2 regions of the Caulobacter sp. ALps2 genome follow, and region 2 is predicted to be linked to the other one. Evidence: riboswitches for the same ligand, from Rfam matches in the RefSeq annotation. Region 2 holds a riboswitch; the other holds the start of a gene.
What was found. Region 2 has a riboswitch for glycine ahead of ACW173_RS00525 (TonB-dependent receptor domain-containing protein). Riboswitches for the same ligand answer to the same signal wherever they lie in the genome.
Positions count from the first base shown of each region.

Region 1: linked by a shared signal. The riboswitch ahead of gcvT (glycine cleavage system aminomethyltransferase GcvT) and the one ahead of ACW173_RS00525 (TonB-dependent receptor domain-containing protein) in region 2 are both predicted to bind glycine.

Region 1 covers NZ_CM178743.1:1,132,057-1,139,518, reverse strand. Annotated here, with positions in the region: gene ispH (4-hydroxy-3-methylbut-2-enyl diphosphate reductase) at 1-251, opposite strand, end outside; gene ACW173_RS05210 (Tat pathway signal sequence domain protein) at 419-1,108, shown strand; gene ACW173_RS05205 (arginine--tRNA ligase) at 1,105-2,907, shown strand; gene ACW173_RS05200 (zinc-dependent metalloprotease) at 2,988-5,486, shown strand; glycine riboswitch at 5,536-5,626, shown strand; gene gcvT (glycine cleavage system aminomethyltransferase GcvT) at 5,793-6,905, shown strand; gene gcvH (glycine cleavage system protein GcvH) at 6,923-7,288, shown strand; gene gcvPA (aminomethyl-transferring glycine dehydrogenase subunit GcvPA) at 7,316-7,462, shown strand, end outside.
Region 2 covers NZ_CM178743.1:120,843-128,304, reverse strand. Annotated here, with positions in the region: gene ACW173_RS00535 (amidohydrolase family protein) at 1-372, opposite strand, end outside; gene ACW173_RS00530 (S9 family peptidase) at 433-2,373, opposite strand; gene ACW173_RS00525 (TonB-dependent receptor domain-containing protein) at 2,460-5,156, opposite strand; glycine riboswitch at 5,251-5,342, opposite strand; glycine riboswitch at 5,346-5,436, opposite strand; gene ACW173_RS00520 (ABC transporter substrate-binding protein) at 5,703-6,782, opposite strand; gene ACW173_RS00515 (response regulator transcription factor) at 6,834-7,462, shown strand, end outside.

The DNA.
Region 1 (7,462 bases), 1.0 Mb from region 2:
TTCGGCACGCCGTGGGCCGAGAACACCACCGGGCGGTCGTCGGGAGCCTCGGACAGTTCCTCGATGAACACCGCGCCCAGGGCTTTCAGGCGGTCGACCACATGGCGGTTGTGCACGATCTCGTGACGCACATAGACCGGCGCGCCGAACTTCTCGACGGCGCGCTCGACGATCTGGATGGCGCGATCCACGCCGGCGCAGAAGCCGCGCGGACTGGCCAGCACGAGCGAGATCGGGCGACGAACCGGCATAGGGGCGGGCGTATGGGCGTTCATGCGCGGAAACTAGTCTCTCGAAGGGCCTGGCGCCAGGAGTCTGCGTCGTTGCGACGTCACGCATATGCCTTTATCAGGCTGCATGACGCCGAAGGGGCTCCATGGTCCCGCTTGGCTCTTCTTTTTCTGGAACCGGACGTTTCATGCGCCGCACCTTCTCGTTCGCCCTCAGCGCCCTGATGGCCGTCTCGATCGCCGCGACCACGGCGACGATCGCTCACGCCCAAGGCCCCGGCGGCGGCGGCCAGGACGACGGTGACCAGGCCGCCAAGAAGAAGAAGCGCGATGCGGAGTGGAACCAGCCCAAGGCGCCGCTGCCGCAGCTGCGTAACGCCGGCCCGTGCCCCTATGTGAAGGTGCTGTACGACGCCAGCCGTTACGTCGAGTTCAAGGACGCCAAGGAATCGGCCGGCCAGGCTGGCTTCACCGGCGAGATCCAGAGTCTCAGCTCGGGTTGCGCCTACAAGAGCGACGAGCCGATCAAGATTCGCGCCGAGGTCCTGTTCCAGCTGGGCCGTGGCCCGCAGGCCCAGGGCGACGAGCACGTCTACCGCTACTGGGTGGCGGTGACCGAGCGGAACCAAGCGGTCATCGCCAAGGAATATTTCGACCTGCCGGTGACCTTCGCCGCCGGCCAGGACCGCGCCTATGCGCGCGAGACCATCGAGCAGATCACCATTCCGCGCGCCGACGCGAAGGTCAGCGGCGGAAACTTCGAGGTGCTGATCGGCTTCGACGTGACGCCGGAAATGGCGGCCTTCAATCGTGAGGGCAAGCGCTTCCGGGTCAATGCCGGCCAGACTGCTCAAGCAGGGACGACTACCAAGCAATGAACGATTTGAAGCGGTCCCTGAGCGAGGCGGCCGCGGCCGCTTTCCAGGCCGCCGGACTTCCTCCCGAGTTCGGACGCGTCACCGCCTCCGACCGACCCGACCTGGCCGATTTCCAGTGCAACGGCGCCCTCGCGGCGGCCAAGAGCGCCAAGCGCAATCCGCGTGAGATCGCCGTGCAGGTCGTCGACATCCTCAAGGGCGACCCGCGCCTGGCCTCGGTGGAGATCGCCGGGGTCGGCTTCATCAACATGCGCGTCAGCGACGAGGCCCTGTCGGCCCGCGTCCGCGAGATCGCCTCGGACGACCGTGTCGGCGCCCAGCTGCTGGAAGAGCCCCGCCGGGTCTTGATCGACTATGCCGGTCCCAACGTGGCCAAGCCGATGCACGTGGGCCATCTGCGCGCCTCGATCATCGGCGAGTCGGTCAAGCGCCTGTACCGCTTCCGCGGCGACGACGTGGTGGGAGACGCCCACTTCGGTGACTGGGGCTTCCAGATGGGGCTGCTCATCTCTGCCATCATCGACGAGGACGCCTTCATCCGCGCCCTGATGGACAAGCTGCCCGAAGCCCCGCGCGGCTTTTCCGCCGCCGACGAAGCCAAGGTCATGGCCGAGTTCGAGAGCCGGATCACCCTGGCCGATCTCGACCGCATCTACCCGGCCGCCTCGGTGCGCCAGAAGGAAGACGCCGCGTTCAAGGAGCGCGCCCGCAAGGCCACAGCCGAACTGCAGAACGGTCGCTTCGGCTACCGCTTGCTGTGGCGTCATTTCGTCAATGTCAGCCGCGTGGCCCTGGAGCGCGAGTTCCATGCCCTGGGCGTCGACTTCGACCTGTGGAAGGGCGAGAGCGACGTCAACGACCTGATCGAGCCGATGGTCCATCAGTTGGAGGCCCAGGGCCTGCTGGTCGACGACCAGGGCGCGCGCATCGTCCGCGTGGCCCGCGAGGGCGACAAGCAGGACGTGCCGCCGCTGCTAGTGGTCTCGTCCGAAGGCTCGGCCATGTACGGCACGACCGACCTGGCCACCATCCTGGACCGCCGCAAGTCGTTCGATCCGCACCTGATCCTCTACTGCGTGGACCAGCGCCAGGCGCTGCATTTCGAGACGGTGTTCCGCGCCGCCTATCTGGCCGGCTACGCTCAGGACGGCGCGCTGGAGCATATCGGCTTCGGCACCATGAACGGCGCGGACGGCAAGCCCTTCAAGACCCGCGCCGGCGGCGTCCTGAAGCTGCACGACCTGATCGAGATGGCCCGCGAGAAGGCCCGTGAGCGCCTGCATGAGGCCGGTCTCGGCGCCGAACTCAGCGAAGAACAGTTCGAGGACACCGCCCACAAGGTCGGCGTCGCGGCCCTGAAGTTCGCTGACCTGCAGAACTTCCGCGGCACCTCGTACGTCTTCGACCTCGACCGCTTCACCAGCTTCGAGGGCAAGACCGGCCCGTATCTGCTGTACCAGTCGGTGCGCATCAAGAGCGTGCTCCGCAAGGCTTCCGAGGCCGGCGCCACGGCCGGCCGGATCGTGATCCACGAACCGGCCGAACGCGATCTAGCCATGCTGCTGGACGCCTTCGAGGGCGCCCTGCAGGAGGCCTACGACAAGAAGGCTCCCAACTTCGTGGCCGAACACGCCTACAAGCTGGCCCAGACCTTCTCGAAGTTCTACGCCGCCTGCCCGATCATGAGCGCCGACACCGAAGAGCTGCGGGCCTCGCGCCTGTCGCTGGCCGAGACGACGCTGCGGCAGCTTGAGCTCACGCTCGACCTGCTCGGCATCGAAGCGCCGGAACGGATGTAACCTCCCTCGCGCCCTCCGGCGTTGCAATCGCCGCGAGGGCGCAGGACAGTCCCCGCGCTTCTATGCGTTCGGGAGGGGTCATGAAGTTGTCCGTGGTCGCCATGTTGATGGCGGGCGTCTGCGCGAGCGCGATCGCCGCGCCGGCCTTGGCCGCTGACAAGCCCAAGCAAACCGACAAGTTCGCCGACGCCACCGCGGGGCTCGAGCGCAAGGACGGTCTGGTTCCGGTCTTCGTCGACAAGAAGGACGGCAAGGTCTTCCTGCTGTTGCCCAAGCCTGGTCCGGACGGGATCGCGGGGCGCTATCTCTACCAGACCTATCTGCGGGCCGGCCTGGGCTCGAACCCCACGGGGCTGGACCGTTCGGCGCCGGGCGACACCCAGATCATCGCCTTCCGCCGCGTGGGCGGGAAGGTCATCGCCCAATTCGAGAATTGGGGCTTTTCCGCCGCGCGCGGCTCGGCCGACGAGAAGCAGGCGGTGGCGGACTCGTTCCCGATCTCCAGCGTCTGGTCCAACGCCATCGAGGCCGAGAACCCCGACGGCCGTCCGCTGGTCGATGTGACCAGCTTCCTGGTCCGCGACGCGCAAGGCGTCGCCAAGACCCTCAAGCGCGGCAAGCAGGGCGATTTCCGCCTGAACGACGGCCTGTCCTATGCCGACACCGGCGAGGTCAACGTGTTCCCGCTGAACGTCGAGCTGGAGGCGGTCGAGACCTTTGTCGGCGACGATCCGGGCCCGGAGGTTCGCGGCATCGTCCCCGACCCGCGCAACGTCACCCTGGTGCTGCACCACTCGCTGGTGGCCCTGCCCGAGCCTGGCTACACGCCGCGCCAGAACGATCCGCGCGTCGGCGTCATCGACCACACGGTCGCCGACTACTCCGCGCCGCTGAACGCGCCGCTGGTCTATCGCCTGGTCCACCGCTTCCGGCTGGAGAAGACCGACCCGACCGCCGCCCGCTCGCCGGTCAAGAAACCGATCGTCTTCTATGTCGACCGCGCCGCGCCCGAGCCGGTGCGCTCGGCCCTGATCGAGGGCGGGCGCTGGTGGAACCAGGCCTTCGAGGCGGCCGGCTATGTCGACGCCTTCCGGGTAGAGGTGCTGCCCGATGGGGTGAGCCCGCTGGACGCCCGCTACAATGTCGTCAACTGGGTGCACCGCCAGACGCGCGGCTGGTCGTACGGCCATGCGGTGGTCGACCCGCGCACGGGCGAGATCGTCAAGGGCGACGTCCTGCTGGGCTCGCAGCGCATTCGCCAGGACCGGCTGATCTTCGAGGGGCTGGAAGGCGCGGCCGCCACCGGAAAGGGCGGTCCCAACGACCCGATCGAGATCTCCCTGGCCCGCCTGCGCCAGCTGGCGACCCACGAGATCGGCCACTCGATCGGCCTGCAGCACAATTTCGCGGCCAGCACCTACGGCGACCGCGCCTCGGTGATGGACTATCCGGCCCCCAGGATCGCCATCAAGGAGGGGCAGCTGGACTTCGCCGACGCCTATGGGCGCGGCGTCGGGGCGTGGGACAAGTTCGCGATCGACTGGCTGTACGGGCCCGCCCCGGCCGGGACCGACGAGAAGACCTGGCTGAAGGCCAAGGCCGACAAGAGCCAGGCTGACGGCCTGCGCTACGTCTCCGACGAGGACGCGCGCGCTGCGGACACCCCGCATCCGCTGGGCGCTGTGTGGGACAACGGGACCGATCCGGTCGCCGAGCTCGACCACCTGATGGCCGTGCGCAAGATCGCCCTGGACCGCTTCGGCCTGGCCAACCTGCCCAAGGGCGCGTCGGTCGCCGACCTGCGCCGCATGGTCGTGCCGATCTACATCTTCCATCGCTATCAGGTCGACGCGACTGCCAAGCTGGTCGGCGGGATCGACTTCACCTACGGCGCGGAGGGCGACGGCCACGAGGCGTCCAAGATCGTGCCGGCCGCCCGTCAGGCCGCCGCCGTCGACGCCCTGCTGCGCACCGTGACGCCGGCCGCGCTGGACCTCTCGGACAGGACCCTGGACGTGCTGACCTCGGGCCAGTCGCAGGGGACCGACCACGCCTACGAGATCGAGACGTTTGGCGCCGGCCCCGTTTTCGATCTGCCGGCGACGGCCGAGGTCGCCGCCGACCTGGTCTGGAGCGACCTGTTCGCGGCCGCGCGTCTGAACCGGCTGGTCGAGGCCAAGCGCCGCGATCCGGCTCAGCCGGGTGTCGAGGGCCTGTTGGACAAGGCCCTGGCCTTCGCCGCCTTCGACGGCAAGGCCACCGGTCGCCAGGCCGAACTCGCCCGCCGCGTCCGCCAACGGATGGTGGTCAGCCTGGCCGACGCCCTGGCCGACAAGAGCCTGTCGCCGACCGCCGCCGCCGTGATCCGCGCGCGCCTGGCCGACTGGGGCAAGGGGCTTAAAGCCGTCACGACCGGCGACGCCGCCGACCGCGCCCAGGCTCGCGCCTTGGCGGGGATCGTCACGGATGAAAGCGGCGGTCGTCTGGCGGCTCTGGTCGAGGACGGCAAGGCCAAGGTCGTCACCCCGCCCGGTCCGCCGATCGGCGAAACCGATTGGTTCGGGGATCTGTCCCTTTAGGCTGGTAGGCTCCGCTTGACTCCGCCTCGCCCCTCCCGCATTGACCCCGACGACCCCAGCGGGAGACATCGGGATTCGCTCCCGAGGCCGAAGGCGCAACCGCCCCGGAAACGCTCAGGCAAAAGGACCGCTCGGGTTTAGAAACGCTGGAAAGTAGTCTCCCGAAAGGGCGGCTCGCCGAAGGAGCAAGGCCGACCCCAAACAGCAGAGGGGGAAGGCCGGAATCTCTCAGGTCCAAGGGACAGCGGGGGCGCGACCAACCGGCGGACGCCGGTCGTCTCGCCGACCCCGCTAGGAGCCTGCCCAGTGTCTGATCAAGACCTCAAGAAGACCCCCTTGTTCGACGCCCACGTGGCGCTCGGCGCCCGCATGGTGCCGTTCGCCGGCTATTCGATGCCGGTGCAGTACAAGGACGGGGTGCTGAAGGAGCACCTGTGGACCCGCGAGCACGCCGGTTTGTTCGACGTCTCGCACATGGGCCAGGCCCGGATCCGCGGTCAGAACCCGGCCAAGAGCTTCGAGAAGGTGGTCTCGGCCGACTACCAGGGCCTGAAGGCCGGCAAGCAGCGTTATGGCGTGCTGCTGAACGCCGACGGCGGCATCATCGACGACCTGATGACCGCGCGTCCCGACGACGACGGCCTGTTCGTGGTGGTCAACGGCGCCTGCAAGGACAACGATTACAAGATCATCGCCGACGCCCTGGCGGGTGAAGCGACGGTGACCCGCCTGGAAGACCGCGCGCTGCTGGCGCTGCAAGGTCCGGAAGCCGCCGCCGTGCTGGCCGCTCATGCGCCGGAAGCCGCCGGCATGGTGTTCATGGACACGCTCGCCCTGACCGCCTTCGGCGTCGACGCGATCATCTCGCGCTCGGGCTATACGGGCGAAGACGGCTACGAGATCTCGGTCCCGGCCGACGCCGCCGAGCGCGTGTGGAACACCCTGCTGGCTGACGAGCGCGTCAAGCCGATCGGCCTGGGCGCCCGCGACAGCCTGCGCCTGGAGGCCGGCCTGCCGCTGTACGGCCACGACCTGGACGAGACCGTCTCGCCGATCGAAGGCGGGCTGAACTTCGCCGTCGGCAAGTCGCGCCGCGAGGCTGGCGACTATCTGGGCGCGGCCCGGATCGCCAAGGAACTGGCCGGCGAGCTGTCGCGCGTCCGCGTCAATCTCAAGGTGCTGGAAGGCGCTCCGGCCCGCGAAGGCGCCGAGATCGCCGACGAAGCGGGCAATGTCATCGGCAAGGTGACCAGCGGCGGCTTCGCGCCCAGCCTGGGCTTCCCCATCGCCATCGGTTTCGCGCCGCCGGCCTATGCGGCGATCGGGACCCAGTTGAAAGTCATCGTGCGAGGCAAGCAGGCGGCCGCCGAAGTGGTGGCGAGCCCGTTCGTTCCGAACCGTTACGTCCGCAAACTCTAATCAAGGGCCGACAAGAGATGCGTTTCACCAAAGATCATGAATGGGTCGTCGTCCAAGGCGACGTCGCCACCGTCGGCATCACCGCCTACGCCGCCGAGCAACTGGGCGACGTGGTGTTCGTCGAGGTTCCGGAAGCCGGCAAGACCGTGAAGCAGGGCGAGAACCTGGCGGTCGTCGAGAGCGTCAAGGCCGCCTCGGACGTCTACGCCCCGGTGTCGGGCGAGGTTGTCGAAGGCAATGCCGAGCTGGGCGACGCACCGGAAACCGTCAACGCCCTGCCGGAAAGCGGCGGCTGGTTCGCCAAGATCAAGCTGAGCAGCCCGGCCGAGGTCGACGCCCTGATGGACCGCGACGCGTACGAAGCGTTCCTGAGCACCCTCTAAACTTCCGCCTCCTCGCGAAAGCAGATCATGCGTTACCTCCCCCTGACCCCCGAAGACCGCGTCGAGATGCTCGGCGCGATCGGCGTGAAGTCGATCGACGACCTGTTCGTCGACGTGCCGGCCTCGGCCCGCCGCGACGGAACCGTCGACCTGCCGCCGCACGCCGGCGAGATC
Region 2 (7,462 bases):
GACGAAGGCGGCGAACCGATCGGGCCGCCTCCGCGCCAAAGCGACCGTGAAGTCATTGGCCTCGCGGACGACCTTGGCGGCGTCCGGCGTCGGCGCGCCCAGAGGGCTCTCGGCCAGATAGGCCGTCGACATCAACCAACCCTGCCTGATCCCCGCGCCATCCATCGCCTTGATGGCGTCGGCGGCGGTCAGCGGCGCGGTGAAGCGCGGGTCGCACGGGCTCTTGCGCTTCGGGCTGGCGCAATAGGCCGGGAGGACCTCGAGGATCGCCGGCGAATGGAGGTGCATGTGGTGGTCGATCGCCGGGCCCGCCCAGGCCCGACCGACCGAAAACAACAGCGCCAGGCTCGCGCAACGCAGAAAGATCGACAACGTCCTGAATCCTTCGAAGGAAAAGGCGCGGAACCTCAAGGCTCCGCGCTCTCGGCCGCCCTATTGGCCCAGCAGGGTCTTTCGCCAGAACATGATGCTGGTCCAGAAGTAGTAGTCCTCGTTCTCCTTCTTGCGGAAAACGTGGCCGTCGTTCTTGGCCAGCACGTGCCAGGCCTCGCCGCCCTTGGCCCGGACAGCCTTGATCATCTGGTCGGCTTCAGAGGCCGGCACGCGCGGATCGGTCCCGCCCGTGGCCACCAGCAGCGGGATGGTGATCTTGTCGACGCTGGTCAGCGGCGAGATCTTCATCAGCTGCTCGCGCTGCTTGGGATCACGCTCGTCGCCATATTCCACGCGGCGCAGGTCGCGACGGTAGGACTGGGTGTTCTCAAGGAACGTGACGAAGTTCGAGATCGCGACGTAGCAGTTGGCGCCCTTCAGGCGCGGGCTGTAGTGCGTGGCCGAGGCGTAGCACATGTACCCACCGTACGAGACGCCGTTGACGGCGAAGCGACTGGCGTCCAGGGCCGGATCCTTCTCCAGCGTATCGAGGAAGGCGCCGATGTCCTTGACCGAGTCCTCGCGCTTGAACGGGCCGTTGTCGAGATTGACGAACCGCGCGCCGTAACCGGACGAGCCCCGCACGTTCGGGAAGAACAACGCGATGCCCAGCTCATTGAGCAGATAGTTGTTCCCGCCCAGGAAGTCGGGCCGGGTCTGGCCTTCGGGACCGCCGTGGATGTCGACGATCAGCGGACGCTTGCCGGGGAACTTGGCCGGGTCGGGCTGGTAGAGGAAGCCGGAGACCTTCTTGCCGTCGAAGCTGGCCACCTCGACCAGCTTGGGTTCGACATTCAGCGCGGGGTCCAGGCCACCGGTCTCGCTATGCGTCCACTGGGTGACGGCGAGGGTCTTGGGATCGATGGAGAACGCGTCGCCCGGCACCTTGGCGCTGGACAGGCTGAGGCCGATCTGGCCCCAGGGGGCGATTTCGATGGCCGAGCCGATGCTGTAGGGGATCACGCCCGCCGGCAGGCCGGTCACGGGGCGCGTGGCGCCGGTGGCGACATCCATCACCCGCACGCGCGACACGCCCGCCTCGTTGATCGCATAGACCACGAAGCCGCCGTCCGGCGCGATGGCGAAATCGTTGACGTCCCAGCGCGACTCCTTGGAGACGGGCACGAACGCGCCCTTGGCGTCCAGCTTGCCCAGGCGCAGGAAGTCCGAGCCCTTGTTCGAGGTCAACCAGACCGAACCGTCGGGGCCGTACTTCGGATCGACATACGAGGCCTTGGCCTTCGGATCGGTCAGGGCCCTCATCTTGCCGGTGGCGAGGTCAAGCTCGTAGACCACCGCGTAGTTGATCGACATGCGGTTCAGCACCAGGGCCTTCGACCCGTCGGCCGAGAAATCGGCGACGTTCCAGCCGCCGCCGCTGACCTGGGCGACCAGGCGGTCGGTCTTCGGGTCCTTGGGATCGACGACATACAGGTCCATGTCCGCGCCGTTGCGACGCGACGAGGCGTAGCCGACCAGCTTGCCGTCGCGCGACCAGGCTCCGAACCAGTTACGGCTCTTGCCGTCGGTGATCAGCCGCGGCCGGCCGGCCTCCAGGGCGTAGAGCTGGTAGAACTCATCGCCGCCCTTGTCCTTCTGGACGACCAGCGTGTCGCCCTTGGGCGAGAGCGCCGCGGCCAGGATCGGCTCGTTCTCGAAGCTGATCTGGCGGCGATCGCCATTGGGCTGGGCCACGACATGGACCTGATCGGAGCCGCCGAAGCGGGTCTTGATCAGCATCGAGCGGTCGACCGTGTTCCAACCCAGGAAGTTGGCGTGCCGGGCCTGCAGGTAGGGCGCTGTCGCCGCGACCAGCTCCTGGGGGATGGCCGGCGCGCCGTCGATGACGACGGCGGCGGGCGGGGCGACGGTCTGGGCCGCCAAAGGGGTGGCGACGGCGCCGGCCAACAGGGCCAGCGCCAGGGCATGACGAGAGATCATCTGGGGAATGCCTCGAAAGAAAGGGGAAGCGCCGCCGGCGGAGGGAGCGCGGGGGAACGCAGCCGGCGGCGCGATGTCGGGCGGGCTTAGAAACGCATCCGCGCGCCGACGGTCACATAACGACCGATCACGTCGTAGTACGGCGAGTACAGCGAGCTGACCGGAGGCTTCTTATCGAACAGGTTGGTGGCGTTGGCGTACAGTTCGATCGCGTTGCCGCGGATCTCAGGCAGTTTCGCCGCGAGGCCCAGGTCGAAATAGGTGTAGGCCTTGATGTGGTTGTTCACCAGATCGACGGTGTTGTTGTAGTTACCCGCCGAGATGTAGCGGGCGCGCAGGTTGGCGCTGAACATCTCGCCGGCCCAGTCGATCGACGCGTTCGCACGGGTCTTGGGCGTGCCCAGACCGAACGAATAGCCTTGTGACTTGACGTACTCGATCTTGCTGACGCCGTCATTGGTGGTCAGGCTGTTGACCCAGGAGCCAAGCAGGCGGGCGCGGATGCGGCCCGGAGCCCCCGGGATCAGGCGATCGAACGCGGTCGAGTACGAGATCTCGGCGTCGAAGCCGTCGGTCTTGTAGTTGGCCAGGTTGACATAGGTCGAGACGATCCGGGTGATCGTGCCGGTCGAGTCACGGGTGACCCGCGAGCACAGGTCCTGATTGCCGTTGGCGCAGCGGGTGACGATGTCCTGAGCCGCGATCGTGGTGATCACGTCGTCGATGTTGATCTTGAAATAGTCGAGCGACATGCTCAGGCCCGCGATCGACGGCGGCGAATAGACGAAGCCGGTCGTGAAGGTCTTGGCCGTCTCGGGGTTCAGGTTCGGGTTGCCGCCGCCGTTGGTCAGCACATAGACGCTGGAATTGTTCGTCGGGTCGGTCAGCGTGTTGTAGCCGGTCGTGGTCGTCGTGAAGAGCTCGGTCAGGTTGGCCGAACGGATGTCGCGCGACTGGGTGATGCGACCGCGGAAGCCCGGGAAGAACTCGTTGGTGGCGCCCAGCTTCCACGACCAGATCGAACCGGTGGTGTTGTAGTCGGAGACGCGCGCGGCGGCGTTGACTTCCAGCTTGTTCAGCACAGGGACGTCACGGACGACGGGCACCAGCACTTCAGCGAAGGCCTCCTTGACGCTGAAGCTGCCGGCCATGGCCGAGAAACTGAAGGTCGTGAAGGCCTTGGCCGCGTCCAGGGCCCCGACCGTGCGGTCGACCGACTCCTTGCGGGCTTCGGCGCCGACGGCGACCGAGACGGCGCCGGCCGGCAGGCTGAAAGGCTCGCCGCGCAGGCTGAAGCCGCCGACGTCCAGCTTGCTGGTTTCACGCATCGAGGGCGTACCGGTGACGTAGTCCAGCGCGGCCTGCGAGGGCGCGCCCTGGCCGAACAGGTTGATCGGCACGCAGTTGGTCGAGGTGGTCAGGGCGATGCGGCAGACCGCTTGGCCCGTCGCCGGGTTGATCACCGAGTCCACCGCGTTGGCGTAGTTCTGGGTCAGGAAGAACCCAGGGGTGTCGATATTGTTCTCTTGCTCGCCGTGGCTGTAATAGGCGCTCCAGCGCCAGCCGCCGTCGAACTCGCCGTCCAGGGCGATCGTGCCCTGGGTCGAGACGCGTTCGAAGTCGATGGTCGGATAGGCCTCGGTGTTGAAGCGACCCATCGTGAACGAGGTCTGGCCAGCGGCGGCCAGAGCGCTCTTCACCGCGGTCGGCAGGAAGGCGTTGTCCGACCGGATCGTCAGGTTGCCGCGGTTGTGGTCGCCGAACCAGATGTAGTTGTTCCACATCCGCGAGCGGCGCAGCTCGGCGGTCATCTTGACCTTGTCGGTCAGGTCGTAGGTGACGCTAGCCATGGTGGCGTAGCGCTTCTGTGGCGTGACGAGGGGCGAGAGGTCATCGTTGGACGGGCCTTCGCCGCCGATCGAGTTGGTGCCTTGCACGGTGCCGTAGTCGAAGGCGCGCAGGGTGCCGTCCGGATTGAAGGTCTGGCCACGCAGGACGCCCGAGGTGATCAGGCCGCCCGGAGCCGCGTTCGAGAAGCCGACGTCGGGGGCCAGAACGAAGCGGCCCGCGCCGTTCGAGATGGTGGCCCAGCGGCCGATGTTCGGACGGCTGCTCTTGGGGATTACGCCGTCGTTGTCGAGATATTCGCCGCCGATGACGAAGTGGCCGCGGCCGTTGGCGAAGGTCGTGCCGGCCGCGCCTTCGACGCGGATCTGCTTGGCGTCGTCAAACGACGACTCGCCGCCTTCGATGCCGAACTTGAAGCCGGTGAAGTTGCGGTCGATGGAGAGGTTGACGACGCCGGCGACGGCGCCCGAACCCCAAGCGGCCGAGGCGCCGCCGGTCACGACGTCCACGCCCTTCAGCATCACGCTGGGGATCATGTTCAGGTCGTTCTCGCCCGAGAAGCGACGGCCATCCAGCAGCACCAGGGTGCGGTTGATGCCCAGGCCGCGCAGGTCGACCGGGGCGTTGCCCGCGCCGGTGTTGGTGCCGGTGGTCTGGGGCGAGGTGGTGGCGCGGAACTGCGGCAGGTCGTTCAGGGCGGCGGCCACGTTCGGACGGGCGCCGACGGCCAGGTCCTGGGCGGTGACGCGCACGGTCGGGGTCGGGGCTTCGAAGCCGGCGCGGTCGATCCGCGAGCCGGTGACGATGATCTCCGCGACGCTGGTGTCTTCCGCGGGCGCGGTCTGGGCGAAGGCGGCGGTGTGCAGCATGAGCGCGGCGGGCGCGATGCTGCAGCCCAGCAGCAGGTTACGGCGAGTTTGGCGTGAAAGTGTCAAACGAGATCCCCTCGGTGTTTGCAGTCGACAACGCCCGCCCCGTGCGCCGCACGATGCGACGCGCCCGGGTTCGTCAGGCGGTTTCCTCTGCCCCCGCTGTCCTTGGGCCTGAGAGATTCAGGCGCATGCGCGCCCTTGCTCCTTCGGCGAGGCCGCTCCATTTTGGAGCGGTCCTGCTTTCCAGCGTCCTTGTGCTCTGCGGTCCCTGTTGCCTGAGCGTTTCCGGGGCGGTTGCGCCTTCGGCGTCGGGGCCTGACCCGATCTCTTCCGCGAGAGCCAGACCAATACGAACCCTTCGCCACAGCGCGTCAAAGCGTCGAAAATCGGTATAAAATTCCCCTAACGGCCACGGCCGGGACGCGTATTTCCTCGAATTCACCGCACGGTGAGAGGCGTGCCCGCACGATGTCCGGCTCATCACGCTGCGTGACAGGTCGGTGACAGCTTGGCGCTCTGCCCGCGGTTCCTCGAAAACCACGCCGAAGCGTCGCCGCGTCGCCGGAAGGTCAAAAAATACGCAGAAATTGCACGGATATGCGCCAGATATCAGCGCGCCCGGGCCGCGTGTCGCCAGCGCGCCAGAAGTTCCGCCCGCCGCCCCTGGTCGAAATTGGCCAGCAAGGCCGGCCCGACCCTCACGGGGCGACCGCCCGGCGGCGGCGGGGCGCCCAACCCCGGACGGATCGGCGTCAGCCGGACTTCGAGCAGGCGGCGCTGTCCGGCTTCCGACATCAGATAGTCCAGGAACACCCTCGCCGCGCCGGGGTGACGCGCCACGCGGGTGATGAAGGCCACCCTGGAGATCGAGAGGTGGTAGTCCTCCGGAACGACGTAGCCGATGTCGGGACCGTGGTTGCGCACATACCAGTCAGCGTAGGACCCGTTCATGTCGAAGGCCAGCAGGTGCTCGCCGGACGCCACGCGATCCAGCATCGGCTTGCCGGGCACATAGGTTCGCGCGCCCGTCGCGGCCATCGCGTCGTAAAGCGCCCAGGCGTCGGGATAGAACTGAGTATTGCTGGACAGATAGAAGAACCCCATGCCGCTGCGCTCGGGGTCGTACATCGCCACCTTGCCGCGCCAGCGTTCGGGATCGGCGCGAAGCGCGGCCAGCAGGGCGGCGTGGCTGCGCGGCGCGCTGTCCCCCTTCAGAAGCCGCTTGTTGTAGACGAAGACGATCGGTTCGCTGGTCACGCCGAAACCCTGGTCGCGCCAGCGCGCCCAGGCGGGGAGGTTCCTGGCCTCGGGACTTCTATAGGTTTGGGCGTAGCCGTCGTTGATCAGCTTGACCTGGGTGTCCATCGCCGATGTCCAGACGACGTCGGCGACCGGTTTGCCGCTGGTGGCCTCTTCGATCACCCGCGCCTGCATGTCGCGTGACGTCAGCACGACGAACCGAAGTTTCACCTTCGGGAAACGGCGCTCGAAATCCTCGACCAGCGGCTGGTGGATGTCGTTGTTGATATAGACCACGACCTCGCCCTCGCGGGCGGCCGCCCGGATGTCCGAGGTTCGCGTCGCCTGTTCCGGCGCGCCGGGCGCGCAGCCCGTCAGCGCCAGGGCGGCCACGCCCAGGGTCGCGCCGAGGCTGGCGACGAAGCGCCGTCTCTTGACCTGATGTGGCAATCGGCGTCGGATGCCGCTCTCCCCTGAGTGTGTCCGGCTCCTACATCCCCGATGAAGATACTGGTTGTCGAGGATGATCCGCCCCTGCGTCGCTCGCTGACCGCGACGCTGGAGAGCGAGGGGCACCAGCCCGTCTGCGTCGAGACCGGCGAGGCCGCCCTGGCCCTGGCGCTAGCTCACGGGGCCGATTTCGACGCCGTCGTCCTGGACATAGGCCTGCCCGACATCGACGGCTTCGAGATCCTGGGCCGACTGCGGCGCGAGGGCGTGCTCACCCCGATCGTCATGTTGACCGCGCGCGACGCGGTGCGCGATCGCATCGCGGGTCTGGACATGGGCGCGGACGACTACGTGCTAAAGCCGTTCGATCCGTTCGAGCTGGTGGCCCGGGTGCGGGCGGTGGCGCGGCGCAAGGGCGGCTACGCCACACGGACGGCCCATGTCGGCGCGCTGGTCTGCGACTGGGAAGCCGGCGCGGCCTGGGTCGGCGAGCGGCGGCTGGACCTGCGCCCGCGCGAGTGGGCCGTGCTGAAAGCGCTGGCCGCGCGTCCCGGTCGGGTCGTCGAGCGCGACCGCCTGGCCGCCGACGTATTTCCCGATGAACTGGCTCCCTCGCCCAACGCGCTGGACATCCATGTCGGCCGGCTGCGACGCAAGCTGGCGCCGGGCGGTCCGCGCCT